3 regions of the Thiomonas sp. 13-64-67 genome follow, and region 3 is predicted to be linked to each of the others. Evidence: predicted binding sites of a transcription regulator. Region 3 holds the regulator's gene; each other region holds the start of a gene.
What was found. Region 3 encodes HrcA, which represses chaperone genes, less so after heat shock. Its sites were predicted from a motif close to TTAGCACTCNNNNNNNNNGAGTGCTAA; they were not measured.
Positions count from the first base shown of each region.

Region 1: B7X30_RS04205 (co-chaperone GroES) is a predicted target of HrcA. The motif match lies at 2,795-2,821, and genes of this name have one in related genera.
Region 2: rpoH (RNA polymerase sigma factor RpoH) is a predicted target of HrcA. The motif match lies at 7,034-7,060, and genes of this name have one in related genera.

Region 1 covers NZ_NCKP01000010.1:23,923-34,317, forward strand. Annotated here, with positions in the region: gene B7X30_RS04195 (zinc ribbon domain-containing protein) at 1-531, opposite strand, end outside; gene groL (chaperonin GroEL) at 668-2,308, opposite strand; gene B7X30_RS04205 (co-chaperone GroES) at 2,367-2,657, opposite strand; gene B7X30_RS04210 (type IV pilin protein) at 3,065-3,532, shown strand; gene B7X30_RS04215 (GspH/FimT family pseudopilin) at 3,534-4,016, shown strand; gene B7X30_RS04220 (type IV pilus modification PilV family protein) at 4,013-4,513, shown strand; gene B7X30_RS04225 (PilW family protein) at 4,515-5,846, shown strand; gene B7X30_RS04230 (hypothetical protein) at 5,834-6,382, shown strand; gene B7X30_RS04235 (pilus assembly protein) at 6,379-9,903, shown strand; gene B7X30_RS04240 (type IV pilin protein) at 10,020-10,395, shown strand, end outside.
Region 2 covers NZ_NCKP01000013.1:867-11,261, forward strand. Annotated here, with positions in the region: gene B7X30_RS05080 (branched-chain amino acid ABC transporter permease) at 1-777, shown strand, start outside; gene B7X30_RS05085 (histone deacetylase family protein) at 840-1,772, opposite strand; gene B7X30_RS05090 (AAA family ATPase) at 1,864-2,787, shown strand; gene B7X30_RS05095 (DUF58 domain-containing protein) at 2,819-3,928, shown strand; gene B7X30_RS05100 (transglutaminase TgpA family protein) at 3,928-6,000, shown strand; gene rpoH (RNA polymerase sigma factor RpoH) at 6,096-7,004, opposite strand; gene B7X30_RS05110 (hypothetical protein) at 7,170-7,583, shown strand; gene B7X30_RS05115 (TolC family protein) at 7,679-9,121, shown strand; gene B7X30_RS05120 (multicopper oxidase family protein) at 9,141-10,395, shown strand, end outside.
Region 3 covers NZ_NCKP01000022.1:11,073-21,467, reverse strand. Annotated here, with positions in the region: gene B7X30_RS07585 (porin) at 1-595, shown strand, start outside; gene B7X30_RS07580 (universal stress protein) at 729-1,154, shown strand; gene hrcA (heat-inducible transcriptional repressor HrcA) at 1,182-2,201, opposite strand; gene B7X30_RS07570 (NAD kinase) at 2,318-3,211, shown strand; gene recN (DNA repair protein RecN) at 3,246-4,922, shown strand; gene rapZ (RNase adapter RapZ) at 4,919-5,878, shown strand; gene B7X30_RS07555 (hypothetical protein) at 5,839-6,027, opposite strand; gene B7X30_RS07550 (YeeE/YedE family protein) at 6,119-7,273, opposite strand; gene B7X30_RS07545 (sulfurtransferase) at 7,258-8,301, opposite strand; gene B7X30_RS07540 (sensor domain-containing diguanylate cyclase) at 8,508-9,770, shown strand; gene clsB (cardiolipin synthase ClsB) at 9,849-10,395, opposite strand, start outside.

The DNA of each region.
Region 1 (10,395 bases), on a different contig from region 3:
CGAGGCACTGCTGCGGGGCGGCGGCGCGGCGCGGGCCGCCTGTGCACGCTCGCGTATTTCCGCTTCCAACCGGGCCGTGGCGGCAAGGCGCTCGGCCTCGCGCTGCGTGCGCTCACGCTGCGCGGTCTGTTCGGCTTCTCGCGCAGCCGCGGCGGCTTCTTTCTCCGCCTGCTGCTGCTTCGCGCGCTGCAGTTGCGCCTGGGCCTGCGCTTGCCGATCAGCGGCCTCCTGCGCCTGTCGCTCGGCTTGCCGCCGGGACTGCTCGGCCTCGGCTTCGGCCCGTCTCGCCTCTTCAGCCCGGCGCGCCTCTTCGTCTCTCAAGGCCTGTGCATCGCGCTGCGCCTGAAGTTGCGCCGCCTGAAGTTGCTCCGCCTGCTCGGCTTGCTGGCTCGCCTCATTCTGGGGATGGGGGGCAGCGGCCTCTGGGGGCTGCATCGGCTTGGCCTGAGTCGGCAACAACGCGCCGCACTGTCGGCAAAACTTGGCGTCTTCTTGGTTCTGCGTGCCGCATTGGGTACAAAAACGTGGCATGTTGGCCCCCAGATCGAAATGGCAACGATCTTAGCGAGAGCGTTGACAGCTTCATGCGTTTTTCATGACAAAAAAGCCCGCCATCCTTACGGATGGCGGGCTTGCGTTGCAGCAGGCTGCTGAACGGGACCTGGAATTACATGCCCATGTCGCCCATGCCGCCCATACCGCCGCCGGGCATGGCGGGTGCGCTATCGTCCTTCGGCGCCTCGGCCACCATGCACTCGGTGGTCAGCATCAGGGCCGCCACGGAGGCGGCGTTCTGCAGCGCGGTGCGGGTGACCTTGGTCGGGTCGAGAATGCCCATATCCAGCATATCGCCGTAGGTGTCATTGGCGGCGTTGAAGCCAAAATTGCCCTTGCCTTCAAGCACCTTGTTGATCACCACGCTGGGCTCGCCACCGGCGTTAGCAACGATTTCGCGCAGCGGCTGTTCAATGGCACGCAGCACAATCTTGATGCCAGCTTCCTGGTCGTGGTTGTCGCCCTTGATCTCGCCTGCGGCCTGACGGGCACGCAGCAGCGCCACGCCGCCGCCAGCCACAATGCCTTCTTCCACCGCAGCGCGGGTAGCGTGCAGGGCGTCTTCGACACGAGCCTTCTTCTCTTTCATTTCCATCTCGGTGGCGGCGCCGACCTTGATGACGGCCACGCCGCCGGCCAGCTTGGCCACGCGCTCTTGCAGCTTTTCGCGGTCGTAATCAGAGGTGGCTTCCTCGATCTGGATGCGGATTTGCTTGACGCGCGCTTCGATGTCGGCGGCCACACCAGAGCCGTCGATGACGATGGTGTTTTCCTTGCCCACTTCGATGCGCTTGGCTTGACCCAGATCGGCCAGCGTGACCTTCTCCAGCGTCAGGCCGACTTCTTCGGCGATGACCTTGCCGCCGGTCAGGATGGCGATGTCTTCCAGCATGGCCTTGCGACGGTCACCGAAGCCCGGTGCCTTGACGGCCACGGTCTTCAGGATGCCGCGGATGCTGTTGACCACCAGGGTAGCCAGCGCTTCGCCGTCCACGTCTTCAGCGATGATCAGCAGCGGACGGCTGGACTTGGCCACTTGCTCCAGCGCGGGGAGCAGGTCGCGGATGTTGGAGATTTTCTTGTCATGCAGCAGCACGAACGGGTTGTCGAGCACGGCAACCTGTTTGTCCTGGTTGTTGATGAAGTAGGGAGACAGATAGCCACGGTCGAACTGCATGCCTTCGACGATGTCGAGCTCGTTTTCCAGGCTCTTGCCGTCTTCGACGGTGATCACGCCTTCCTTGCCCACCTTGTCCATCGCCTCAGCGATGATCTGGCCGACATTCGCGTCGCTGTTGGCCGAGATGGAGCCGACCTGCGCGATTTCCTTGGTGTTGGAGCAAGGCTTGGAGGCCTTCTTCAACTCTTCGACCAGCGCGGTGACCGCTTTGTCGATGCCGCGCTTGAGGTCCATCGGGTTCATGCCGGCGGCCACATACTTCATGCCTTCGCGCACGATGGCTTGGGCCAGCACGGTGGCGGTGGTGGTGCCGTCACCGGCGTTGTCGGAGGTCTTGGAAGCGACTTCCTTGACCATCTGCGCGCCCATGTTCTGCAACTTGTCCTTCAGCTCGATTTCCTTGGCCACGGACACACCGTCCTTGGTCACGGTGGGGGCGCCGAACGAGCGCTCGAGCACCACATTGCGGCCCTTGGGGCCCAGGGTCGTCTTGACAGCGTTGGCGAGAATGTTCACGCCTTCCACCATGCGGGCGCGGGCGTCCGCACCAAAAATCACGTCTTTTGCAGCCATTGAAATTCTCCGTAAATTTGCAGTTGAAGCAGGAATCAGATCACGCGAATGACGTGAATTACTTCTCGATGACGGCCATCAGGTCGTCTTCGCGCATCACCATCAGTTCGTCGCCGTCGACCTTGACGGTCTGACCGGCGTATTTGCCGAACAGCACGCGGTCGCCCACCTTCACTGCCATGGCCACCAGCTTGCCCTGGTCGTCATGCTTGCCCGGCCCCACGGCCAGCACTTCGCCTTGATCGGGCTTTTCCGCCGCGCTGCCCGGGATCACGATGCCCGAGGCGGTAGTGGTTTCTTGTTCGATACGCTTGACCACGACACGGTCATGCAGAGGGCGCAATTTCATGCAAATCTCCTGAAGTTTGTGGAAAACCGGGCGCCTGCTCGGAGCCCAATGACAAACCGCCTCCCGGACGATGCCCGGAACCGACGGCCAGAAACCCATTTTGAAGGCGCGTACATGACAGTGCGATGAAGCCGTTGTTAGCACTCACCTTCAACGAGTGCTAATTATAGGGACGGACTTTCGGGTTTCAAGAGCCAGCGCACAAACCCTGCAAGCGGAGGTGATCGCCAAGAAGTCCGCCGAGAGGTCGCCCGCCGCCTCAGTGCCCACCCAACCGTGTCACCAAATGTACATCCGGTAAATATTGGAAAGAATCGACCGTTCGTCGCCAGATTCACACCGTTCGTCGGCTCGCTGCGGCAGTTTGTGCAAAGCAATTCCACAATGCACGCAAGGAGAGTCCATCCATGCAGCGCAACCGCGGTTTCACCCTGATTGAACTGATGATCGTCGTGGCGGTCGTCGCCATTCTGTCGGCCATCGCCATTCCGGCTTACACCAGCTACGTCACTCGCAGCAAGCTGACCGAGGCGTTCTCGAACCTCTCCAGCATGAGCGTGGCCCTGCAGCAGTACTACCAGGACAACCGCACCTATGTTGGCGCTCCCATCTGCGCGACACCGCCCGCCGGAAAGGATTACCAGTTCAGTTGCCCCACCCTGACGGCGACTACCTTCACCATCACCGCCACTCCGACGGGCGGCCTCGTCGCACCCAGCTACGCCATCGATCAGGACGGCAACAAATACACCACCAACGTACCCGCCTCTGGCTGGGTCATGCCGCCCGGGGTGAACACGCCTCCCACCACGCCGCCTCTACCAGCCGGAACCTCATCGAACGGCTGGGCGCGCGATCAATCCGGAAACACCTGACATGTCCCTCATCAAGTCACGTCAGACGGGGTTCACCCTCATCGAAATGATGGTGACCATCGCCATCGCCGCCCTGCTCGGCCTGATGGTCGTGCCCAATCTGGTGAGCATGGTCGATTCCGGCAAAACCTCGGTGCTGGTCAACAAGTTTCCCCAAGACGTGGCCTGGGCACGCAATCAGGCGGTGACCACGCAGCAGCCGGTCACCATCACCCTTGGGGCAAACAACACCTGTACCTGGAGCACCAGTGTGGGCGGAACGGTGATTGCAGAGCACTCGATGTCGCCAAGCCAAATCGCCGCCAGCTACCCGGGCATTACCTGCAGCATCACCGGCGGCAACACGCAGACGCTCACTTTCGATAGCCAAGGCTTCATCAACACGGCGCCCACCATCACCGTGACCGCTGCGCAAGGCCAGACCTGGACGCTGCAGGTACTCGCCTCGGGCAGTGTGATTCTCAACGCCAACACCGCATCATGATCCGCCCATTCACCGCCCCTGCCCGCGCCGCAATGCATCAGGCCGGGATGTCGCTCATCAGCGTGCTGGTCGCCATCGTCGTTTTCAGTTTAGGCATGCTCAGCATCGCCTCGCTTTACAGCCTGGCCGTACCTGCCGTCACCAGCAACCAATACGCCACCGACACCGCTGCCTTCGGCAACCAATTCTGGGCATTGGTGCAAGCCAACCCAGCGGTAGTCGGTCAATTGGCGGCAGGCACTTCTACCTACACATCGAGCACGTCGGGCTCTGCCCCGCCAGCGTTACAGCCCTTTCTCGCCAATGTATTCAGCAATCCCGCAACCATGCTGCCCAATGCCAAGGTCACCATCACCCCCGGCCCCGATGCGCAAGGCAACGCCTGCAGTGCCGCTTCCTGCGGCCTCGGTTTGCAAATCCAGTGGAGCAACGTCGGGGGCGCCAATAGCGGCAACGCCTTGCGCACACAGAACTACAACTTCCAGCTGGGGTTTTGACATGCGACACCTCTGCCAGCGTTCTACGGCCACACATCAGCGCGGCCTGAGCCTTGTCGAATTGATGATCGCCCTGGTGATCGGGCTGATTTTTTCCATCGCCATCCTGGTGGTGCAATCATCGCTGACCAAGCAGAACGTCCAGATGTCGGACGTCTCGCAGCGTGACGATCAGGCCCGCGCCGCGCTCAACCTCGTCACCCGCGACCTCAGCAATGCTGGCTTCATGCTGGGCGGCGTACAGCCCGCATGCAGTGCCACACTGGCCTACGACAACGCAGGGGCCATGCCCGGTGTGTTCAACCAGTACCCCGTGTCGGCCGTATCGCAAACCACATCCCCGGCGCTGCCCACGGCCAGCGCGCAGCCCGCGCTGGCACCCACCTCCTACACCGCCACACCCACAGACATGCTCAGCATTTACGTGGCAAAAAGCGGCGTGGCTCCGCAGCCAGCCGGCGCGGCGATGACCTTAATCAATAGCACCCTGGTGAATGCCGCCCCAAATAAGGGATCAACTAACAGTGGACCTGTCGTCACGACACAACTACCGCTGAACAGCGTCACCGGAATCAATGGCGGCATGGTGGGTTACTTGCGCTTTTTTCTGAGAAACGGCCAACAGGCCCCTCAATGGGTCTGCATCCGCGTGCCGATCGTGGGCGCTGCGAACACTCAGACACCAAATCCGATTAACAGCCTTGACCCAACCCTGTTTCCAAGCAACGGTTACAGCGGATTCAATTCCGCACTGCAATCAGAGAAATTCTTGGCCAATGGCGTCGATCTTTCCAACGCCTACTTTCCGGCGCCGACACGGTTTTATCTCCCCTTTCATGACCCGGCCAACAAAGATCGGATCTTGGTGGTGTATTACATCGCCCTGTCCAATCCAGGCGCTGCGCCGGGAACTGCGGGCAACTATCCCATGCTCATGCGAAGCGAAATCAACGCGCTTAATGACCAAATCATCACACCCCCAACTCCCGTCGCCGCAGGTGTGGTGAGCCTGCAGATCTTGTTTGGCGTGGATGAAACCAACTCAGGCGCAATTACCAATTACCTGAACTGGAGTGACGTGGTGAGCAATCACTTCACGGGCAGCGTGCGTAGCGTGCTGTTTGGAATCATTTCCAAAACATTGCACAGCGACCCCAAGTACAACGCCCCCAGCGCAATCAACATCATGCCGACAACAGCAACTTTGCCAAGCACCGGGCCCGTGGCCTCTGACAGTTTCAAGCCTTATAACGTGCCCAGCGCATACGCAAATGATCGATTTTCCGTGCTGCAGTCGGAAGTTGCCGTGAGGAATCAAATATGGCCGCGCTGAAAGCGCCCTTGCAGCGCAAACCCCAGCGGTCCCCTGAGCAGCAAGGCTATGTGCTGCTGCTCACCCTCATCACCCTGCTCGTGCTCTTATTCGGCGTGTTGTTCACCATGCGCGGCGCGGCGCTGCAAACCGTGATGACTGGCAATACCGTGCAACGGCAAAAGGACGTACAGGCCAGCGACATTGCCCTGCGGGTGATTCAGCAAACGCTAACCAACGCCTCGAACAACGCGGGCGGTGTGGCTCTCGAATACATCTCACCGCAGCCCGCCTGGTTTTCCTCACCCTCAAACAGCACTGCAGCTTGGTGGCCAACCCCCAGTGCGACCTACTGGACGCAAGCGATCAACGCTGGAACCGCCTATTCGGTGCCCCTCCCGGCAGGAACGTCTGCTCATGCCTGGGCTCTTGTCGTGTCTGCCAATCTACCCCCAGACTCCGCAGGCTGCTCCTTCTACGACATCTTCATTCACACGATAGAAGCGAACAACGTCACCGCAGCCAACACCGAAGCCCTGTTCAAACTTTGCTCGTGAGCATCATGAAATCCCATATCCGTTCAGCAGTCTCTCTCTCGGTCTCTTTGGCACTGATGCTCTCGCCCTTTGCCACAGCACCTAGCGAGGCCCAAACGACCGGTACGCCTGACCGCCCGCAAATCGTCATCGCCATCGGCAACTCGCAGTCGATGGACGGCGACCTCAGCGGCGCCATCATGACCGGATCGGGCAATCTCTCCAGCGGCCTGACCAGCCTGTACAACAGCAGTTCGCCGGTCAACTACTCAGTGCCCTCCGGCTTCACACCGCCGATGACCCCGAGCCAGACCGCCTCGGCGCCCTATACCTACAACAACAACGGCACCCTGGTGGACAACGGCGCCAGCCGACTGAATGTGGCCAAGGCCGGTCTATCCTCGGTGCTCAGCCAGTATCTCCCCAGCATGGACTTTGCGCTGGAAGACTATTCAACCTCGGGGACGAGCCTTTACACCACTTGGGTGTATTACATGTCACCGAGCGGCGGTTTCACTTTCGCCAACAGTCTGCCGACCAACGGTTTCACCAGCTACGCGGCTTACCAGAGCTTTAATGCAGCAAATCCGAATGCCTCCCCCCCACCCACGCGCTGGGTCAATAACCCCTGTTACAAATACGGCAGCGCCTCGTCTTCGGTCAAGAGTTACTGCACTAGTTTGTCGAAATCCGGCTTGTATGGCAGCAGCGCGAGTTCCGCTGCCAGCACGCTGTCAGGCAATCAATACATGCAGATCGGCGCCTCTAGCGACGACCCGAACGTGAACGACGTGCTCTATTCGAATGGGAACTCAGGACTATTCGTGTCATACAACGGGCCCAATCCGGCGTCACCCTATCCACCAAATTTCAGCCTTAACGACTACGAAAACGGCTCGATTTACGTTTCCTACGCTAGCACTTCCCCCAAACAAGGCACATATGGCAACTTTGGCACCAGTCCGACAAATGCTGGCTATGTGCCGTACTCGCCTCAGGTGGTCTATGCCCAGCGCGGCTTTGGCTACTACGTGCAAAGCCTCAACGCGACCGGCGGCAACCAGGTCGTTTCCATGACCAATCTGGGCACAAATCCCAGCACATCTGCAGTCAACACGGCACTGACGCCTTTCACCACAGCGTTAAAGCCAGAGACCAACAATTCATCGTCCAGCGAGATCAAGGCGCTGGCCTATCAGTCTCCGACGGCGGGGCTGGTGCAGGGCGCGGGCAATGTGTTGAGTAATCTCACCGCTTCTTGCGCAGGTCAATACGTCATTTTGGTGACGGATGGCCTGCCAACGATGGACTTGAACGGCAATAACTGGCCGCCGCTGGGCAGCGCTGCGGGACAGGGTTATGGGGTCAATGCCGCGTTCTATGGCATTGCAGGCGACTCCAACCACGGTATCAACGACGATAGCGGCAACGTTCCCAGCGGTCAGACCCAGGGTGGCTTGGACAGCAGCAAGACCAATGACCAAGCGCTGATCGACACCATCACCGCCATTCAGGCGCTGAACAAAAAGGGCATCAAGACCTATGTCGTCGGCCTTGGCGCGGGTGTGGACGCCAACGCGAATCCCGCAGCCAATTACGCCCTCAACGCCATGGCCATTGCCGGTGGCACGGGGACGGAATACCCGGCAAATAATGTGAGCGCATTCAACGCAGCTCTGGGAAGCATCGCCGCACAGATTTTCGGCACTATCAACGTATCCGCACCAGTGGCGCCGTCACGCCTGCCAGCTGGTGGGCTGATTTATACCGCGACCTCCAACAACAACTCAGGTGAGTTAGCCGGGCATGTTCAGGCTTTCCGCACCGTTGCTGCACCGACCACAGGCGCCAGTGCCCCCATCGGCACGGCAAGCGGCCCTGCGCTTTGGGACGTGGGCGATCCGCAATACGGACTCATGACGGCGGCGAATCGGCAGGCCAATCTGTATTCCACCGTGTCGGCAAATAGTGGAACGGCACGCTCTGTTGCGACTCTTGCACAAATGGGCGCAGCTTCAGGCACCTACTCTGACCAAGCGGCTTTCGGATTCACCGCGGCCAGCCCAGCGATACCGAATATTCAGACCATTCTTTATTACACCTGGGATCCCTCCTACAACACGACAGGAGACACCACCTCCCCGGCCTACCCTGCCGGGCCAAGCGGATATTCCTATCTTGCGGGGCGACAGCTCAACTGGATGCTCGGGAGCTTCAGCCCGAATGATCAGTTGCAGTATTTGGCCCCACCATCAGACCAGTACTTAGGGGGGCTTGGCGGGTATGTGAATTTCGCGCGGAATGAGAGCGGGCGCCAGAAGCTGGTGTTGTTCACCAGCAACGACGGTTTTCTGTATGCGGTCGATTCCCAGACGGGCAAACTCGCGTGGGGTTGGATGCCGCGTGAATTTGTCGGCCAGCTACAAAACTATCAAAATTTCCAGCGCCTCCAGCTGTTTGACGGGGGTTTCACCACCACGGATGCCGTCGATACGACGACTAACCCTACAGCGTCGAACTGGGCGAGCTATGTGGTGGGTACGGCTAGCGCAGGGGCGTATCACTACGCCATCAAACTGGCGGACGACCCGTCCACCAGCCCGCCCAGCCCAACACCCACCAAGCAGACTTGGGGAATTTCCACGCCAGGCGGAAGCTCTCCACAAATGCAGGCGCCCATCATCGCCACGGTCAATGGTGCGCAATATGCGATCTTTGTGGTGAACACCAAGACTGGCTCTGGCAGCACACAAGTGACGACCAGCACGTTGTACGAAGTGAATGTGGCGACAGGTCAGCCCGCCAGCGGCTCGGCGCAGTCTGCCAGCTTAGGGCTCGGCACAGGAAACTATGTGACCAGCGCGCTGAACTATGACTCCAGTTCGGGCACGCTCTGGTTCGGTGACAGCCAAGGCCAAGTATGGAATGTGTACCTCACCGGAACAGCCACTGCTGACGCTGCCGGCCTGCAACTTGCAGGCGCAACCAATCCGGCTCAGCCGATCAATTATGTGGGCTACACAGAACAGGGCGGCATGCCATATTTCTGGGCAGCCACACAAAACGAGGTAACTGTGTTTGAGCAGGTAAGCGGCGGCTCTGGCTATATCGTCTGGGCCAGCAGTAGTTCCGGAGGATACGAGCCAGACGCCTCTGGCACTCTGCAACAGGCGTCTGGGGTGAATGCTTTGATGGGGCAGGTTTCTGCGGTGCCCTACTTAAAAAATGGCGTGTTTTGGGTCCCTGTCTATCAGCCCCCTACGGGCACGAATGTTTGCGGCGTTGGATCAGGGGGGTTGAATTACTTCAATTTTGTCAATGGATTAGAGCCAACCACCCCGATCACCTACAAAGGGCAAGTGGTCACCGGTGGATATATCTACCTCGGCAAAGGCCCCGCACTTAGTCCAACGGGCAGCAACACAACGACCGGTGCAATTATTTTGGCGACAACCCAACTGACAAACCTGAATACGCCGCCGACCCCGATCACCCAGTTGTTTCAAAACTTGAACAGACCGATCCTCTGGCGCCAATATTGAGCGGGATTGGCAACCCGGCCACGCCTTGTGGGTTTTCCTCCACAGCGCGCCGCCGGTTTGTGCAGCATTTCACAAAACCAGCCATTCGCTCTGCGTGGCGGCGCTACAAAGCGAGCATGAATCTGTCCATCTCCTGCTCCTGCACGCCCGGCAAGCGCTCGCGCGGCTTCACCCTGCTGGAGTTGATGATGGCCATTGCCCTGGTGGGCGTGCTCACGGCCATCGCCCTGCCGATTTACAGCGGCTACCGGCTCAAGGTTGAAAATGCCCAGGCGCAGCAAGACGTGGTGTCCATCTCTGCGGCCATCCAGAACTATTGGGTTTACAACCGCACGTTGCCCAATTCGCTGGCCGACATCGGCATGGCGGGCAAGCTCGATCCCTGGGGCCACCCCTATGTTTACTACAACATCGAGGAAAACGGCAAAGGCGGCGCGCGCAAGGACAAGGCGCTCAACCCCATCAACACCGACTTCGATCTCTACAGCATGG
Region 2 (10,395 bases), on a different contig from region 3:
CTCACCGGCCTAGCGCTCACCACTTGGGGTTGGCCCACGCCGCTGGGCATTCTGACTGGCGTGGCCACCGCGCTGCTGATCGGTCTGGTGATGGGACTGCTTGCCGTACGGCGCTCGGGTATTTACTTTTCAATGATCACCCTGGCGCTGGCGCAGATCGTCTACTTTTACGCCCTACAGGCCCATTTCACCGGCGGCGAAGACGGCTTGCAGGGCATCCCACGCGGCACGCTGTTCGGGTTGCCGCTGCAATCCGACCGGGTGATGTACTACTTGGTGCTGGCGGTGTTCGTCGCGAGCTGGTGGTTTATGCGCCGGGTGGTGAATTCGCCCTTCGGTCAGGTGCTGCAGGCCGTGCGCGAGAATGAGCCGCGGGCCATTTCCCTGGGCTATCGCGTCAACCGCTACAAGCTCGGCGTGTTTCTGATTTCGGCAGGTTTCGCAGGACTGGCTGGCGCGATGAAGGCCGTGGTCATGGGCTTCGAGACGCTCACCGATGTGCACTGGAGCACTTCGGGCCTGGTCATCCTAATGACCCTGGTCGGGGGTCTTGGCACCGATCTCGGCTCTATTCTAGGCGCGGTCATCATCACCGTGCTGGAAGAGAAGATGGGCACCATCTCCCGCTTCCTGGTGCACGCCACCGGGGTCGACTGGTTTCACCAACTCAACGATTCGGTGAGCATGGTGATCGGTGCCATCTTCGTGCTCTGCGTGCTGCTGTTTCGCCGTGGCATCGTGGGCGAGCTGCAAGCGCGGTGGATTGCGGGAAAGTAGCCTGGGCAAACAACAGGCAGGCATTCCACCCATCGGCCGTTGGTCTTGATGACCGCCCTTTTTCAATCCAGCCCCGCCAGCACCCGCACGTGCTCGGCCACGCTGCGGCCGAGGGCGCTAAGGTTGTAGCCGCCTTCCAGGCAGGAGACGATGCGGCCTTCGCACTGCGCCTCGGCAAAGTCCACCAGTTGGCGGGTGATCCAGGCGTAGTCAGCTTCCACCAGGCCCATTTGACCCATATCGTCTTCGCGGTGGGCGTCGAAGCCGGCGCTGATGAACAGCATCTGCGGCGCAAATGCCCGCAGTCGGGGAAGCCACTGCTCGGTGACAATGTGGCGTACCCCGTCGCCCTTGGTGTAGGCCGGAACGGGGACGTTGACCATATTCGGCTGCCCGCCTTCCGCGCCGCTGTAGGGGTAGAAGGGGTGCTGGAAGAAGCTCACCATCAGCACCCGTTCATCGCCGCGGAAAATGTCTTCGGTGCCGTTGCCGTGGTGCACATCGAAATCGACGATGGCCACGCGAGCCAGCCCGCGCACATCGAGCGCATGGCGTGCGGCAATGGCGACATTGCCGAGAAAACAGAACCCCATGGCCTGATCGCGAGTGGCATGATGGCCGGGCGGGCGGATGGAGCAAAAGGCGTTGTGCAGATGACCGTCGATGACGGCATCGGTCGCGCTGATGGCCGCACCGGCGGCCCGCAGCGCGGCTTGCCAGGTATGCGGATTCATCATCGTGTCCGCGTCGATCCACTCATGTCCCTGCTCGAAATCACCGCGTTTTTTGAGATCGGCGACATACAGCGCCGAATGCGCGCGCTCAACGTCCTCGAGGCTTGCGGGCGGCGCGTCGTCGTGGCGCTCGAGCCAGGGTGCAATCTGCGCGGCGATCAGCCGGTCTTCAATGGCGGCGAGGCGCTGCGGGCATTCGGGATGGTCTGCCCCCATTTCGTGCAGGGTGCAGTCGGCATGGGTGTAAAAGCCGGTCGTCATGGTTCTTGTCTCCTGCGGCATATCCCCAGATTCGGGGGCATGCACGTCGTCCTCGTAGCATAGTGCGCTGTCGCCTCCCACTCCGCCGCTCGTGAAAACCCCAGCCCTGCCCAGTCTGCTCGACCAGCTCGAAACCATTATCAAAGGCAAGCGCCCACAGGTGGAACTCGCCGTGTGCTGCCTCTTGGCCAGCGGTCATCTGCTGATCGAAGATCTGCCCGGGGTGGGCAAGACCACGCTGGCCCATGCCCTGGCCGCCACGCTGGGGCTGCAGTACGCCCGCGCGCAGTTCACCTCCGACCTCATGCCGGGCGATCTGCTGGGCATTTCGGTGTTCGACCGCAACCGCAGCGAGTTCGTGTTTCACCCCGGCCCGGTTTTTTCGCAGGTGCTGCTGGCCGACGAAATCAACCGCGCCGGGCCGAAGGTGCAAAGCGCCCTGCTCGAAGCGATGGAAGAGCGCCAGGTGAGTGTGGACGGACAGACGCGCCGCCTGCCCGAGCCATTTTTCGTCATCGCCACCCAAAACCCGTTCGACCAGCTCGGCACCTATGCCCTGCCCGAGTCGCAGCTCGACCGCTTTCTGCTGTGCATCTCGCTGGGCTACCCCAGCCGCGCCGCCGAACGCGCCCTGCTCGAAGGCCGCGACCGGCGCGAGCTGATCGCGGAGCTGCAACCGGTGCTAACCCCCGAGCGCTTGATCGAGCTGCAGCGACAGGCGCAGGCCGTGCATGCCGCGCCCGCTCTGCTCGACTATGTGCAGGAGCTGCTGACGCAGACGCGCAACGGGCGCTGGTTCATCGAAGGTCTGAGCCCGCGCGCCGGTCTGGGCCTGTTGCGCGCCGCCCGGGCCTGGGCGCTGCTGCAGGGCCGCGACTACCTCATTCCCGACGACGTGCAGCAAGTCCTGCCATTCGTTGCCGGGCACCGCTTGCGCACCCTCGACAGCCCCACGGTCAACCGCGCGGCCTCGCTGCAGGCGGTGCAATCGCTGCTGGAACACGTCCCGGTGTAAGGCCCGAAGGCCCGCGCGCCAAGCCGTGATCATGCCACCCTCCGCCGATACCGCCCTGCCCCCGCCCGCCGCGTCGAACACCCTGCGCGACGCCTTCGCGCAGCGCTTCGATGCCTGGGCGCTAGCGCGCCATCCGGCCGGCGGCAGCACGCGGCTGACCCACCGCAACGTCTACATCCTGCCCACCCGCACCGGCTGGTTTTTCGCCCTGCTGCTGCTGGTCTTGCTGGTGCTGAGCATCAACTACCAGCTCAATCTCGGCTATCTACTCACCTTCCTGCTGGCGGGCAGCGCGATGATGGCCATGCATGTCACCCACAACAATCTTCGCGGCTTGCAGCTCACCGCGCGGCCGCCCGAAGGCCTGCTGCACCAGGGCCAGAGCGCCCGTCTCGGCCTGCTGTTGCAAGGCGGCGCACGCGACCGCTGGGGGCTGGCCCTGCGCCCGGCAGGCACCCAAGCTACGCCGCCCGCGCCCCAGAAGAAGGCCCGCCGCAAGGCGTCCAGCCCGCCTTACCCCTGGGCCTACGCCGACTGCGCCCGCAACAGTGAAACCTCCCTCACCCTGAGCTGGACGCCGCCGCGCCGCGGCCTGCTGGCCTGGCCCCTGCTCACCGTCGAAAGTTATTACCCGCTAGGCGTCTGGACGGCCTGGAGCCGCTGGCAGCCGCAGATCGAACTGCTCGTGCTGCCCGCCGCCGAGCATCCCGCCCCGCCCCTGCCGCCCGCCCGCCCCACGCCAGGCAACGGCCCGGCGCTTGCGCGCGGCGGCGGCGAAACCGATGGCGTACGCGCCTACCGCACCGGCGATTCGCTACGGCATGTGCTGTGGAAAAAATTCGCCCGCAGCGACGAACTCATCAGCCGCGACACCGCCCAGCCCCAGGCCCGCGCCGAACTCTGGCTCGACTTCGCCACGCTGCCCGTGCAGCTCGACACCGAAGCCCGGCTGTCGCGGCTGTGCGCCTGGGTGCTGGCGGCCGACCGCACCGGCACGCCCTACGGCCTGCAGCTCGGCGGCCAGCAAATCAGGCCAGCCACCGGCGCCGCGCACCGCGCCGCCTGCCTGCGCCTGCTCGCGCTGCATCCCGGCCCCCTGTTGCAGCCCCGTTCGGGCGCCGCCACGCGAGCCAAGTCGTGATGCAGTCCAACCCCAGCCAGACGCTGCTGGCCCGCTGGACCCACCGCACCAACGCCCTGCCGCGCGATGCGCGCGACACCCTGTTCCTGCTCGGCGTGTCGCTGCTGCTGATGCTGCCGCTATTCGTCCATCTGCCTTGGTGGACGAGCGCGCTGGTGCTCGGCCTGCTGGCCTGGCGTGCGGCGCTGGCCTGGCGCAGTGCGCCGCTGCCCGGGCGCGGCGTGCTGGTGCTCATTTTGCTGTTCTCCGTCGTCATCACCCTGTGGGATTTCCACACCGTGCTCGGGCGGGATGCCGGAGTCGCGCTGCTGTGCGTGCTGCTCGGCCTCAAGACCCTGGAGATGCGCTCGCGCCGCGATGCCCATGTGCTGTTCTTCCTCGGCTTTTTCACCATCGCGGCCAACTTTCTGTTCTCGCAATCGCTGGGTACCGCCCTGGTCATGGTGTTGGCCACCTGGGGCATGCTGGCCGCGCTGGTCAACGCCAATCTGCCCGCTGGTCGGCCGCCGCTGCGGCAGTCGCTGCTCACCGCGCTCAAGATGATGGCGCTGGGCGCGCCCGCGATGGTCGTGCTGTTCATGGTGTTTCCGCGCCTGAGCGCGCCGCTGTGGGCCTTGCCGCAAAGCGGCGCGCAGGCCATCACCGGGCTGTCGGCCAGTATGTCACCGGGGCAGATCGCCGAGTTGGCGCGCGACGACTCGGTCGCCTTCCGCGTGGTGTTCCACGGCCCGCGCCCGCCCGACCGTGAGCTTTACTGGCGCGGCCCGGTGCTGAGCGTGTTCGACAACGGCGTGTGGCTGCCCAACCCGCGCCAGCGCGACCGCGCCACCCTCACCCCGCCCGCCGATCTGCACCTGATCGGCCCGCCCGTGCGCTACACCGTCACCCTGCAGCCCACGCAGCAGACCTTCGTCTTCGCGCTCGACGCGCCAGTGGCCGCGCCCGAGATCGAGGGATATCGGGTGCAGTGGCTGCCCGACCTGCAACTGATCACCGGGCGGCCGCTCGACCATCTCTCGCGCTACACCGTCGAGTCGTCACCGCAGTTTCGCTACGGCCCCACGCAATTCAGCCCCGCCCTGCGCGCCGACGAAGCCCTGCCTGCGGGCTTCGATCCGCGCAGCGTGGCTCTGGGCAGGCAACTCGCCGCGCAAGCCAAGGCGGCCGGACAGGGCGGCGCCTTCGTTGCGCAAGCCCTGCTGCAGATGTTTCGCAACCAACCCTTCCGCTACACCCTCAACCCCGGCACCTACGGCCGGCGCGACGGCGTGGACCAATTTCTGTTCGACCGCCGCGCCGGGTTTTGCGAACACTACGCGCAGGCGTTCGTCGTGGTGATGCGCGCAGCAGGCATTCCCGCGCGCATCGTCACCGGCTACCAGGGCGGCCGCTTCAACCCGGTGGACGACACCTGGGTGGTGCGCCAAAGCGACGCCCACGCCTGGGCCGAATACTGGCTGCCCGAACGCGGCTGGGTGCGCGCCGACCCCACCGCCGCGGTCGACCCGGCGCGCATCGACCGCAGCGGCGCCACCCTGGCCTCGCGCGAGCCCCTGTTGGGCGTGGCCGCGCTCGGCCCGCGCGGCGCCGCGCTGCTGCTGCAACTGCGCAACCAATGGGACGCGCTCAACAACACCTGGAACCAGTGGGTGCTGCACTACGGCAGCCAGCGCCAGCTCGATCTGCTGAACAAGCTCGGCCTGCACCAACCCGACATGGCCACCCTGGCCGCGCTGGCCATCGCCACCCTGCTGGTGGCCACCGCCATCGGCGGCGCGTTTCTGGCGCTGGAGCGCCGCAGGCACGATCCCTGGACGCAGACCTACGCCCTGCTGCGCGGCAAGCTGGAGCAGGTCGGCATCGACAGTGAACCCTCCACCCCGCCGCGCACTCTGGCGGGCCGCATCGACCCTGCCCGACTGGGCGCTGACAGCCTCCCGCCCCAATCCGCGCACGCCGCCATTGCGCTCCTGATGCAACTCGAACGCTGGCGCTACGCCCCGCCAGTTGATGCCCGCCAGCGCAAAACGCAATGGGCCGCGCTGCGGCAGGCCGTGCGCCGCTGGCGCTGATGCGCGTGCCACACAAACATCAAAAAAAGCCCGTCACCTGCGGGCTTTTTAGACGGTGCGACGACAGATTCAGGCAAACGAACCAAGCAAACGAATCAGGCAAATTCCGCCAGCGACTTGCGCATTTTTTTCATCGCCGCCACCTCGATCTGGCGGATGCGTTCGGCCGACACGCCGTATTCGGCGGCCAGTTCGTGCAGGGTCTTGCCGCCGCTGCCGTCATCATTCACCTGCAGCCAGCGCTGCTCGACAATGGCGCGGCTGCGGGCGTCGAGCAGTTCGAGCGCGTTTTCCAGCCCTTCGACCTGCAGCCGGTCGTGGCTGCGCGCTTCGAGCACGGCCATCGGCTCCTGCGTGTTGTCGGCCAGATAGGAAATGGGCGCATAACTCTCTTCGCCATCTTCCACCGTGGGGTCGAGCGCGATGTCGGCGCCGCCCATGCGGCTTTCCATCTCGATCACGTCTTCGCGCTTGACGTTGAGCGCCTGCGCCATGTCGTCGATCTGCGCCTCGTTCATGCCGGCGTTGGCCGTTTTCATCGAGCGCAGATTGAAAAACAGCTTGCGCTGCGATTTGGTCGTAGCCACTTTCACCAACCGCCAGTTGCGCAGGATGTATTCGTGAATTTCGGCCTTGATCCAGTGCAGGGCGTAACTCACCAGCCGCACGCCATGCGCCGGGTCGAAACGCTTGACCGCCTTCATCAAGCCGATATTGCCTTCTTGAATGAGGTCGGCATGCGGCAGGCCGTAGCCCAGATATTGCCGCGCAGTGGAAACCACCAGCCGCAGGTGCGACAGCACCAGCTTGCCCGCCGCGTCCTTGTCCCCCTGCTCGCGCCAGGTGCGCGCCAGCCGCGCCTCTTCTTCCGCGCTGAGCATGGGCAGGCGGTTGACGGCGCTGATGTAGGCGTCCAGATTGCCCAGACTGGGCAAGGCGAGCGGAAATGCGCCATCGACCTGGGCCGGGCGCAGAACGATTGCGGCTGACTGAGTGTGGGTCATGGATGGAATCCTCCTGTTTGTGTTTGATATTAGCACTCACAGTGAGAGAGTGCTAATGACCAATAGTTCCCTGCCGGGCCGGGGCGGAAACCCATTTTCCGCACGTTCTATGGGGGGTTTGATGACGGCAGTGTGCCTGCGAATTCTTAGGTTAGACTTTGTTGCATGTCTCGCTTGCTGCGTCCCATTCTGGTCTTTCTGCTCGTCTTGCTGCCTCTGCGCGGCTGGGCGCAGGTCAGCATGAATTTGGGCGACGGAGTGCAAACCCCGGCCCAGACCACGGCGCAGGCGCAGGCGCATGAGATGACCTCAAATGACATGGCCTCAATGGCGGATCTGCACTCGCTGGCGGCAGAGCAACACGCTTCAGACGCGATGCCGGGCTGCCACGTCAACGCCCCAGCCGATTGCAGCTCTCACGATCACCAGCATTGCGTGATCTGCCATCTGGCTGTGGCTCAGCCCCCGGCCTTCACCCTGCTGCTGACCGACGCCGCGCAGCACTCGTGCCCCTCCACCGCCAACACCGCGTGGCACAGCGCCGATCTGCGCACCCTGCAGCGCCCTCCCAGAGCCTGACCCCCGTTTGAGTCCCGGTTGCAGCGCGGGTCGCCAGACTTGCGCTGCGCATCGTGTCGCCGCGCGCTGTCGCGGCTCGAATGAGGTGTCAATTCATGTGGAACCCACCCAGACCGCAGGTACGCCTGCGGGCGCTGCGGCTCGCCCCCTTGGCCGCAGCCGCGTTGCTAGCAGCCTGCGCGCCCTTGCAAACCCGGCAGTCGCTACAGGCCGTCAACGTCATTACCCTGCCCCATACCGGCACGCCGCTGCACTTGATGCGCGACCCCGCGCAGCAGCAAGACACGCAGGCCCAGATCGACGCGCTGTTGTCCAAACCCCTGTCTGCCGATGACGCCGTGCGCATCGCCCTGCTCGGCAGCCCCGCATTGCAGGGGCTGATCGCGCAGGCGCAGGCCGACTCGGCCGACTCCACGCAAAACGCCCGGCTGGCCAACCCGGTTTTCGGCTTCGAGCGCCTGCTCATCGGAGGCGGCGGAGTGGAAATCACCCGTAGTCTGAGCTTCGGCCTGCTCGATCTGCTCACCTTGCCCACGCGTTCGCGCCTGAACGACACGCAGCAGACGCAACTTCGGCTCAGCCTCGCCCGCGCGGTGCTGCGCACGGCGGCGCAGGCGCGGCTGAGTTGGGTTCGCGCCGTGGCGGCGCAGCAAACTGCCGCCTACGACCGCGATGTGGTGGAAGCGGCCAAGGCCACCGCCATTCTGGCTGACCGCATGCAGCAGTCGGGCAACTTCACCAAGCTCGACGCGGCGCAGCAAGGCCTGTTCGCCGCCGACAGCCAGCTACGCCTGAGCCGCGCCGAACTGGCCGCCACGCAAAGCCGCGAAGCGCTGGTGCAGGTGCTGGGGTTGTCGGCAGAGCAAGCCGCCCGCCTCGCTTTGCCGACGCAACTGCCGGAGGTGCCAAAGCAGCCGAGCGCAGCCGCGCCGATGGCGCTGCAAACCGCGCTCGACCAGCGTCTGGACGTGCAGCTCGCCCGCGCCGACTACATAGCCACAGCACAAGCTGCGGGGCTGGCACGCCACACCAGCCTGATCGAGCATGTCGAACTCGGCGGCCTGCGCAAGACGTATAGCGACGCGCCGCCGCAAAACGGCTTCGACCTCAGCCTGCCGCTGCCGCTGTTCGATCTGGGCGACGCCCGCCGCAGCGCCGCCGCCGACCGCGTGCTCGCCGCGCGCAACCGCGCCATCGCCACCGCGCGCCGCGCCGCCTCGCAACTGCGCGAGGCCGACGCCCTGCGCGGCAGCGCGTGGCAGCAGCAGCGCCTCAGCCGCGAGCAGATCGTGCCCCTGGCGCAGACCGTGCTCGATGAGAGCCAGCTTCGCTACAACGGCATGCTCATCGGCACCTTTCAGCTCGTCGCCGCCGCGCAGGTGCAGGTGCAGGCGGTGCGAGAGGCCATCGCCGCGCAGCGCAATTACTGGCTGGCCGACGCCGCCTGGCAAGCCGCCCAGCTTGGCGTGGACGCAGGCCCGGGCGCCCTGCCCGACTCCGCTTCCGCCAACGCCGCCCCGGCCGTCACCAGCCACTGACCCACAGGACTTTCACACCATGAATACCCGACGCCATTTTCTCGGCGCTGCCGCGGCCCTCGTCGCCGCAGGCGCCGCCAGCCGCAACGCCCTGGCCGCCGCGCCCGAACCCCATCAATACAACAGCGCCGAGACCGCCGCCCCGCTGCACCCCCAGGCGGGGCGACCCTACAACCCGGTCGTCACCCTCAACGGCTGGAGCCTGCCCTTTCGCATGAAAGACGGGGTGAAGGAATTTCACCTCGTCGCTGAACCCGTGGTGCGCGAAATCTCGCCCGGCATGACGGCCAAGCTCTGGGGCTACAACGGCTCGAGCCCCGGCCCCACCATCGAAGCGGTGGAAGGCGACCGCGTGCGTCTGTTCGTCACCAACAAACTGCCCGAGCACACCACGGTGCACTGGCACGGCCTCATCCTGCCCAACGGCATGGACGGCGTGGGCGGGCTGACGCAGCCGCAGATCGCGCCCGGCCAGACCTTCGTCTATGAATTCGAGCTGCGCAAAAGCGGCACCTTCATGTACCACCCGCACGCCGACGAAATGGTGCAGATGGCCATGGGCGCGATGGGCCTGTTCATCGTCCATCCCAAAAACCCGCGGCAGATGGCGGTCGATCGCGACTACGCCTTTCTCATCAACGCCTACGACATCGACCCCGGGTCGAGCGTGCCCAAGGTCAACACCATGCTCGACTTCAACCTCTGGACCTGGAACAGCCGCGCCTTTCCCGGCATCGCCCCGCTGGTGGCGCGCACCGGCGAGCGCGTTCGCATCCGCATGGGCAACCTCACCATGACCAACCACCCCATTCACCTGCACGGCCATGTGTTCGAAGTGGCGGGCACCGATGGCGGCTGGGTGCCCAAGAGCGCGCGCTGGCCCGAAGTGACGGTGGACATCGCCGTGGGGCAGATGCGCGCCATCGAGTTCATCGCCGACAACCCTGGCGACTGGGCCTTCCACTGCCACAAATCGCACCACACCATGAACGCCATGGGCCATAGCGTGCCGACGATGATCGGCGTGCAGCAGGGCGATCTCACCCCCGCGCTGCAAAAGCTGCTGCCCGATTACATGGCGATGGGCAGCCAGGGCATGGCCGAAATGGCCACGATGGACATGCCCCTGCCCGACAACACCCTGCCCATGATGACCGGCCGCGGCCCCTACGGCTCGGTGGAAATGGGCGGCATGTTCAGCGTGCTCAAAGTGCGTGACGACCTCGCCCACGGCGACTACCGCGACCCTGGCTGGTACCGCATGCCGCCCGGCA
Region 3 (10,395 bases):
TGATCTCATGGGCTTTACTGGCACTGCGGTGTACTCTTTCGCTCCTACCTCGGCAACGGTTAATCTGGCACAAGGTGGCAGCACCACCCGGGCCTGGGAACTCAACGGCGCGTACAAAAACGGCCCGATGTTCGCGACGCTCGATTATTTGCGCATCACCAATATCAATGGCTTGACTGCGAATTCGTCTAGCGGCAACGCAGACAAGCATTGGCAAGTAACTGGCGGCTATGATTTCGGTATCGCCAAGGTTACAGGTCTATATCAGGATCTGAAGGTTGATGCTTCCAGCGGCAAGCGGACTGTATGGATGCTAGGCGCTTCCGTCCCGGTGGGCGCAGGTGCGGTGCTGGCTTCTTATGGGCAAGTCAAGGACACGATTTCCAACCCTGACACTGGAAACAATACGGCCAAGCAATACGCTATCGGTTACACCTACTCCCTATCCAAGCGTACCAACCTGTACACCTCATACTCGCACATCAGCAACGACACCAATACGGCACTGGCTGTAGGCGATTCCTCCACTGCGAACCTGGGTGTTGCTGGTCAATCGTCCAGCGGCTTCGCCCTGGGCATCCGTCACAAGTTCTGATCAGCGCAAGCTGCTCTAGCAACTGCCTTGAAAGCCGCCTTCGGGCGGCTTTTTTTCGACTGTATAAATCGCAAAAAGGCCGGGGAGCGGTCGTGTTGCGGCAGGCATAATGCCCGCACAGGAGGGTTGCCCAATGCACATTGTTCTACCGGTTGACGGATCGACTTACACCGCGCGGGCTGCGCAGGTTTTGGTGCAGCAGGTGCGGCAATACAAGGAGCCGCCGCGCATCACCCTGCTCACGGTGGCGCTGCCCATCGGCACGCCGCTGGCGCGCGCGCAGCTCAGCAAGGCCACGCTGGACGAGTATTACTGCGACGTCAGCGCGCAGGCGCTGGCGCCCGCTGAAGGCGTGCTGAAACAGGCCGGGCTGGTGTTCGAGTCTCGTTTTGTGGTGGGCGACCCGGCCGAGCAGATCGCCGCCGAGGTGACGCGTCTGCAGCCCGACCTGCTCATCATGGGCACGCACGGCCACTCGGCGCTCAAGGGCTTCGTTATGGGGTCTGTGGCGAGCAAGGTGGTGGCGTCCACCACGGTGCCGGTGCTGCTGGTGCGGTGAGCCGCCGCGGCGGCGCGTTAACAGGCCCTACCGCTGGCTCAGCGCATTGCCCACCAGCTTGGAGGTGATGTCCACGATCTGAATCATGCGGTCGTAGGCCATGCGGGTGGGGCCGATGACGCCGAGGGTGCCGACCACTTTGCCGTCGGCCGCATAGGGTGCGGTGATGACGGAGAGTTCTTCGAACGGCACAGCCTCGCTTTCGCCGCCGATGTAAATGCGCACGCCATCGGCGCGGGCGGAGGCGTCCATCAGTTTGAGCAACTGGGCTTTTTGTTCGAACAGATCGAAGAGCTGGCGCAGCTTGCCCAGATTGCCCGCAAAGTCGCCGATGCCGAGCAATTGCTGTTGCCCGGAGATGACCACTTGATCTTGTGGCTGCTGCAGCGCCTGGCTGCCGGCCTGCACGCCGGCCTGCATGAGGGCGACGAGTTCACTGCGCAGGTGTTCGACTTCGCTGCCGAGTTTCTGCGCGACCTGCTCGAAACTCAGGCCGGAAAAATGGGCGTTGAGGTAGTTGGTTGCGGTGTTGAGCTCGTTCTGGCTGAGGGCGTGTGGCCAGTGCAGCATGCGGTTTTGCACATCGCCCTCGGGGCTGACGATGATGAGCAGAATGCGATGTTCGCTCAACTGCAGAAATTCGATGTGGCGAAACGCGGCGCTGCGCTGCGGCGCCAGCACCACGCCGACGAATTGCGACAGGCTGGACATGAGCTGTGCCGCCCGCATCATCACTTGTTGCGGCGGGGCGGTGTCGATGTGCTGTTGCAGCGTCTGCGGCAGCAGATCGGTTGGCATCTGCGGCTGGGCGGTGAGCATGGCGCCGACGAACACCCGGTAGCCGCGCGGGGTGGGAATGCGCCCGGCCGAGGTGTGCGGGCTGGCGATCAGGCCCATATCTTCGAGATCGGCCATGACGTTGCGGATGGTGGCCGCAGACAGCTCCAGCCCCGAAGCGCGCGACAGCGTGCGCGAACCCACCGGCTGACCGTCGGCGATGTAGTGTTCGATCAGGGTTTTGAGCAGCAGTCGGGCGCGTTCGTCCATGCGCAAATTTTAGGCCGCAGACGGCGCGCGGGCGCAACGCGCTACGCTGGACTTGCGCCTGTGCTGTAATTTGCCGTCAGGGCGGTGTTCTCCGCCGTGCCTCACCTAAGAACTCCATGCCCCGTACCGTGTTCCAGCAGGTCTTGCTGATCGGCAAATATCAGGCGCCGCAGGCGCAGCGCAAACTTGGCGAGATCGCCGCGCGGCTGAGCCGGGCCGGGGTGGATGTGTGGGTGGGCGAGCTCACCGCGCAGCACACCGAGCTGCCTTATCCGGTGCTGCGCAGCAGCGAGCTGGCCGAGCGCACCGCGCAGGGCGGCTGGGTGGCGGTGGTGCTGGGCGGTGACGGCACCATGCTGGGCGCGGCGCGCAGACTGGCGCCTTTGAGCGTGCCGCTGGTGGGCATCAACGCCGGACGGCTGGGCTTCATGACCGATATCGCCGACAGCGACTGGGAGCCCGCAATCGACGGTCTGATGGCCGGCGACTTCGAGCGCGAGGAGCGCGCCATGCTCAGCGGCGCGGTGGAGCGCGCGGGGCAGACCATTTTCAACGCCATCGCGGTGAATGATGTGGTGGTCAACCGCAACGGCGCGTCGGGGCTGGTGGAGCTGAAGGTGGAGGTGGACGGCCGCTTCATGTATGTGCAGCGGGCGGACGGCCTGATCGTCGCCACGCCCACCGGCTCCACGGCCTATGCGCTATCGGCCTACGGGCCCATTTTGTACCCCAGTGTGGACGGCGTGGTGCTGGTGCCGATTGCGCCGCATACCCTGTCGAACCGACCCATCGTGCTGCCGGGCGGCGCCGATATCGTGATCGAGGTGGTCACGCCGCGCGACGTGAGCGTGAACTTCGACATGCAGAGCTATGCCGAACTGATCGGCGGCGACCGCATCCGCATCGGGCAGGCGCCGCATCGCTGCGTGTTTCTCCACCCGCCGGGCTGGAGCTATTTCTCCACCCTGCGCCGAAAACTTCATTGGCATGAAGTGCCCGATGAATCCTGAACTGAGTCTTGAATCGGCCCCCTCCCACTGAGCCATGCTGCTGCATCTGCATTTGCGCGACTTTGTTATCGTTCCCGAGCTCGATATCGATCTGGCGGGGGGCTTCACCGTGCTCACCGGAGAAACCGGCGCGGGCAAATCCATCCTGATCGACGCGCTCAAGCTGGCGCTGGGCGAGCGCGCCGACAGCAGTGTGGTGCGCGCGGGGGCGCAGCGCGCAGAGATCAGCGCCGAGTTCAGCCTGAGCCCGCCGCTGGCCGCGTGGCTGGACGAGCAGGGATTCGCCGCCGAGGCCGACACGCTGCTGCTGCGCCGCGTGATCGACGCGCAGGGCAAGTCGCGCGGTTTTCTCAACGGCAGTCCGGCCACCGCCGCGCAACTCAAGGCCGCGGGGGAATGGCTGGTGGACATTCATGGGCAACACGCCTATCAGGGGCTGGTGCGGCGCGAAGTCGTCACCCACCTGCTCGACGGCTACGCCGGGGCGCTAGACGAAGCCCGGGCCGTCGCGCTCGCCTGGAGCCAGTGGCGCGATGCGGATGCGGCCTTGCAGCAGGCTAGAGGCGACGTCGGCGCGTTGGCCGAAGAGCGCGAGCGCCTGCAGTGGCAGTGCGAGGAACTCGACCGCCTGCGTCCCGCCGAGGGCGAGTGGGCCACGCTGGAGGGCGAACACAAACGACTGGCGCATGTCAGCAGTCTGCTCGAAGACTTCGCTCTGGCGCAAGGTGCGCTTGACGGCGAGGACGTGAGTGCGCTGTCTTTGCTGGCGCAGGCGCAGCAGGCGCTGGAGCGGGCGGCGCAGGTCGATGCCGGGCTGCAGCCGCTGGTGCAGCAGATCGACGCAGCGCAAACCAGCCTGAGCGATCTCAGCCACGAGCTGCGCCGTCTGGCCGAGCGCACCGAGGCCGACCCGCAGCGCCTGGCCGAACTCGACGCCCGGCTCTCGGGCTGGATGAACCTCGCGCGCAAGCATCGCGTGGCGGCGGCCGACCTGCCGCAAACCCATCACGCCCTGCGCGACAAACTCCAGCAGCTCGACCGCAGTATCGACCTGCCCGCGCTGGAAAGCGCCGAACAGGCCGCGCAGGCCGCGCTGCAGAAGGCGGCGGCCAAGCTGAGCACGAAACGCCGCAAGGCCGCGCAGCAACTGGCCAAGGCGGTGCAGGCGGCCATGCAGGAACTGGGCATGCCCGGCGGGCGCTTCGATGTGGCGCTCACCCCGCTCGACGCCGTGGGCGCGCGCGGAGCGGAGGCGGTGGAACTGCAGGTGGCGGCGCATCCCGGCGCGGAGCTGCGGGCGCTGGGCAAGGTGGCCAGCGGCGGCGAGCTGTCGCGCATCGCCCTGGCCGTCGCCGTGACCACCAGCGCCCTGCAAGACACCGAAACCCTGATCTTCGACGAGGTGGACGCAGGCATCGGCGGCGCCGTGGCGCAAACTGTGGGACGGCTGCTGCGCCGCCTGGGGCTTGACCGGCAGGTGCTGGCCGTCACCCATCTGGCGCAGGTGGCCGCTTGCGCGCAGCAGCATTTCGCGGTGCGCAAGCACAGCACGGACGGGCAGACCGCCAGCCTGCTCGACGCGCTCGATCTGTCACAACGGCGCAGCGAAATCGCCCGTATGCTGGGCGGCAACGCGCAATCGAGCGCCGCGCTGGAACATGCCAGCGAGCTGCTCTCGGCTTGCGAAACCCCGTCCCTGGAAACCCGATGAGCCCGTCTGAAACCGCTGCTGTCCCAACGCCTGCCGATGCGCGAGCGACCCACCAGCTGGTGCTGATTTCCGGGCTGTCCGGCTCGGGCAAGTCGGTGGCGCTGACCGCGCTGGAAGACTCTGGCTATTACTGTGTGGACAACCTGCCGCCGCAGCTCATCACCCCGCTGGTCGAGCAGACCCGCGCCTCGGGGCAAAAGCGCGTGGCCGTCGCGGTGGACGCGCGCAGCGCCGAGTCGCTGGCCGACGTGCCGCGCCTGCTCGAAAACCTGCGGGCCAGCTGCGAGGTGCACGCGATCTACCTCGACTGCGCCACCGACACGCTGGTGCAGCGATTTTCGGAAACCCGCCGCCGCCACCCGCTCACCAGCCGCGTGACCGCGCAGCAGATCGGCAACCCTGCTGCCGCCCGCGGCGAGGGCTACGCCAACGCGCTGATCGAATCCATCGAGATGGAGCGCGAACTGCTGAGCCCGGTGGCCGAGATCGGCCTGCACATCGACACCAGCCAGATGAAGTCGGCTCAGTTGCGCGACTGGATCAAGCAGACCGTGCGGGTGCAGGCCAGCCAGATGGTGGTGCTGTTCGAGTCGTTCGCGTTCAAGCGCGGCGTGCCGCTCGACGCCGACTATGTGTTCGACGTGCGCATGCTGCCCAACCCGCACTACGACCCGGTGCTGCGGCCCCTCACCGGGCGCGACGCCCCCGTGGCCGAGTTTCTGCTGCGCCAGCCCGAGGTGCTGCAGATGCAGGCCGACATCAGCGGGTTTTTGCAGCGCTGGCTACCCAAACTGGCCGCCGATCACCGCAGCTATGTCGGCGTGGCCATCGGCTGTACCGGTGGGCAGCATCGTTCGGTGTACTTGAGCGAACAACTCAGCCGCGCTTTCGCCAGCCAGTACACCGTACTGCTGCGTCACCGCGAGTTGGGCGCGACGGGGTCGAGCGAGCAGTGACCCGCGTCCGCCGCCGGGCCGTTGCCCAGCGCGAGGGGAGGCGGTTCGGTAAACCGGTCGTGCGGCGTGCTCACGCGCCAGTCCAGCACCAGCAGCAAGACCACGGCGGCCCAGAACAGGGCGATCAGCCAGGGTAATTTGCGTTTCATCGAGAGTTCCTCAAGACATTCGCCGGGCCGCCCCAAGAATGTCCGCCCCTTGAGGGGAGAACCGAGCGCAGCGATGGTTTTCGGGGTGGGCTCAATCCGCCATGCCCAGGCGATGGCGCACGCGCACGCCCACCAGGCTGCCCGCGAACGCGCAGGCGAACCATACCCAGCCGTGCAGGCTGCCGGTGGCGATGCCCGAGAAATACGCTCCTACATTGCAGCCGAAGGCCAGCCGCGAGCTATAGCCCAGCAGCAAGCCGGCAACAACGCAAGCCAGCCATTGCCGAGCGGGCAGGCTCACCGCTGGGCTGGCTTTCCCGCGCCAGCTGGCAGCGATGAGCGCGCCCAGCAGCAAACCCAGATCGGTGACGCTGGTGTTGTCGGCCAATACCGTGGCGTGCAACTGCGCCTGCTGGGCCGGCAGGCCCCAGAAGGCGTTGCCGCCCAGATCGAAGCCCAGCGCCTGCACGATCTTGGCGCCCCAAAGACCCAGGCCGTAAACAATGCCCCAGGGTTGCCCGGCAACCACCAGATTGGCGGCCGCCAGCAGCCCCAGGCCGATGGCGGCCCACCACACCGCGGGCCCGCGCCAGCGCGAAGGTTGCGTGCCGCGAAACCTCCACAACAGCGCGGCGAGCAGGGCGAGGGCCGCAAGCTGGACGATCAGCGTTTCGGCGGCCCCGAGGCGGTGCACCAGATTGACCGGCGGCAGTGCGCCCAGCGATAGCCAGGCTGGAAGTTGCGCCGCGCCGAGAAAGCTGCCGAACACGAAGGCGGGCAGCACGGCAAGACTCACCGGATGACCGAGCCCGGCCTTATACAAAGTGCCCGAGCCGCAGCCATCGGCGACCTGCATGGCGGCGCCGAACACGAAGGCGCCTATCAACAGACTGATGGAAAGCGGCCCGTCGGCGCCCTGTAGCGCGGGCTGCGCGGCTAGCAGAGGCACGCTGATGAGCATGGCCACCGCGATGCCGACGAATTGCGCCCAAAGCCCTACGGGGTCGCGCCGAGTGATCCATACCCTCCAGCCGGTGGTGAAGCCGAAGGCGGCCGCCGAAAGCAGCACGCCATAGCCCAGACCGATCAGCCAGAGCAAACCCTGCCGCCAGCCGACCAGCCAGGTAATGGCGGCAAACCCGGCCAGACCGCCGAGCATCAACAGGCTGCGGCCAAGGCGGCGTTGTGCTGGGCGTGTCGTTTGCGCCGCTGTGGTGTGAAGCGTTGAGCTCAGAGTGCTTGCCATGTCTGTTCCAGTTGCTGCCAGAGTTGTTGCCAGCGGGTGGGGACATGGGCCATGGGGGCGTCGGCGCGCGACCAGTCCACCATCGAGCCGGGGTAGAGCGCCACATGCGGGCGGTGCAGCACTTCGGACAGCACGAACCAGTTGGTTGCGGCCCAGTGGCCGGTATTGCAGAACGAGACGGTCTGCACGGCGCCGGGCTGCTGCGGCAACTGAGCAGCGATTCGCTGCAGCGTGGCCACCGCGGGCAGGGCGCCGCTGCCCGGTTCAAACCAGCGCAGATTGTCGAAGTCCAGCGCGCCGGGCAGGGTGCCGGGGCGACTTGCTGCGGGGGCTTTTTCGCGGCCCAGATAAAAGGCACGGGGGCGGGCGTCCAGCAGCAGCGTGCCGGGTTGGCCGAGATCGCGCGCCACTTCGGACCGGGTGGCGAGCAGGGTGTCGTCGAGTTGCGGGGTGAACGCGCTGGGCGTCGGTGCGGGCGTGGGCTGGCGGGTGAGCGGCAGCGCGGCGGCCTGCCAGGCGGTCATGCCGCCGTTGAGAATGGCGAGATGCTTCAGTCCCAGCCATTTGAGCGTCCAGTACACGCGGGCGGGCGCGCCGAAATCGCTGGGGTCATCCCCGTTGGCGACGAGCACCACGGGGGTTTCCGCGTTCAGGCCCAGTCGCCGCACGAGAGCGGTGAACCGAGGCAGCGGCAGGAGCTGGCCCGGATTGCTGGAGGGGCCGCGCCAGTCGGCATAGGGCGCGGCAAGTGCTCCGGGAATATGCGCCACGTTGGCCGCTGCCGCATCGTCGCGAAGGTCGATGATGCGCACCTGCGTAGGTTGAGTGGCCAGGGCTTGCGCCGAGATCAGCGGGCCGAAAGTCTGCGCCGTGCCCGGCGCGGATGGCGCGGATGGCGCTGCGCTGACGCCTTGTTGCAAGGCCCAGGCGGCGAGCAGCCAGCCCAGGGCGCAGATGCGGCACAGACGTGACCAGGCGGAACGGCGAGGGGGGTGGAGAGAAGAAGGGGCGGGGGGCGGTGTGTTCATGCACCGCATTCTGGAAGTCTGGCGGCGAAAACGGAAATACAGAGTTGTCATGCGCATCCAACCGCAGGGCATATGAGATCAGCCCGCCGGACCATGCGCTCTGCGCAGTGCTAACCTGTTTTCTCATACCCATCGCAGAGTGGAACCCATCATGCACGCCCCAAGCCATCCAGACCGGGTTACGCATCCGGCGCCTGAAGTTCGTCATGACTGACCCCGACCAGGCGGGTCGCCCCAGCGCAGAATGGATCGACCAGTTGCCGGCCTGTGTAGCGATGCTGGTGGGCGATACCGTGCGTTACGCCAACCCCGCAGCGCTGCGGCTGTTGCGGGCGCGCCAGCCGTCCGACGTCATCGGGCGTGAGGTCGATGTTTTTATTCACCCGCTCGATCTGCACCGCGCACTGGCGCGGCTGCGTCACGCCGAGGGCGGCGGCATCAACCCGGTCACTGAAATTCGCGCCTACACCTGCGACGGCCAGCCGCTGATGCTGGCCATGAGCAGCGCCATCGTGGTGGTGGACGATGAACGCGCGGTGCTGGCGAGCTTTCTCGACATGACCGAGCGCGCTGCGATGGAGCAGCGCCTGCGTCAGACCGACGAAGACTTCCAGCGCATGATGAACACCATGCAGGATGTGTTCTACCGCACCGACGCGCAGGGCATCACCCGCTACGTCTGCCCGGCGGTGAAAAACGTGCTGGGCTACACCGCCGAGGAAATCATCGGCCTGCCCGCTGCGGCGTTCTATCCCGATCTGTCGGAGCGCGACGCCCTGGTGGCCGAGATCCGCAAGCACGGCGCGGTGCACGATTTTCCGGGCCGCATGCGGCGCAAGGACGGGGTGATCATCGACATCTCCATCAGCACCCAGGCCTTGCGCGACGAGCAGGGCGAATACGCCGGGGTCGAAGGCATCTGGCGCGACATCAGCGAGCGCAAGGCGCTGGAGCGTCGGCTAGAACATCTGGCGACTTTCGACAGCCTGACCGGCATCCACAACCGCTCCAGCATTCTGGGCATTCTCGAGCGGTTGTTGCGGCGCAGGGCGCCGCTGTCGGTGCTGTTGCTCGATCTCGACTATTTCAAGCGCATCAACGATGGCTTCGGCCACGCCGCGGGTGACCGCGTGCTGTGTCGCTTCGTCCAGATCATCGAGGGCGAAAAGCGCAGCCGCGATTTTTTCGGACGGCTGGGCGGCGAGGAGTTTCTGTTGATTCTCGACGGCGCGGATGAGGCCGAGGCGGGGCAGATCGCCGAGCGGCTGCGCGCTGCGGTCAGCGCCGAGGCCATCGCCTTGGCCGAGGGCGAGGCGGTGGCGCTCACCGTGAGCATCGGCATGACGCAGTCGCGCCCGGGCGATCAGCGCACCGCCGATGTGCTGGTGCGCGCCGACCGGGCGCTCTACCGCGCCAAGCAGATGGGGCGCAACTGCGTGTGCGGCGAATCGTCCCAAGGGGGAGCCTAAGAAACACGCCGGGCCGCCCCAAGTGTTTCGTTGCCCCCTGGGGGGAGAGCCGCGTGCAGCGCGGCTTTCGGGGGGGGGCTAATATTCGTTTTTCACCCCGCCGGCCAGGGCGACAAAGGCCCGCGCGGCGACGGCCACGAACGGCCGCAGCCACCACGGCGCCCGCGTGCGCAGACGGTCGGGCGTGTTGATCGGCAGCGACTGCGCGATCTGGCTTTCGATATGCGCGCCCAGTTCCAGCGCGAAGGCGCGGTCGAGCACGGCGAGATTGGCTTCGAGATTGACCAGCAGCGACAGCGGGTCGATGTTGGAACTGCCGACCGTGGCCCAGTCCGCATCGACCACGGCGACCTTGGCGTGCAGATAGGCGGGGGTGTATTCATAGATATGCACCCCGGCGCGCAGCATTTCGCCGTAGAGCGCGCGCGCCGCCCACGCCGCCATGCGGTAATCGATACGGCCTTGCAGCAGCAGCTCGACGCGCACGCCGCGTGCCGCCGCATTTTTCAGCGCCTGGCGAAACTCCAGCCCCGGATAGAAGTAGGGGCTGACGATGAGCACGCGGTTGCACGCGCGGTTGATGGCGCGGATGTAGCTGTGCTCGATGGCGCGGCGTTGCGAGAAG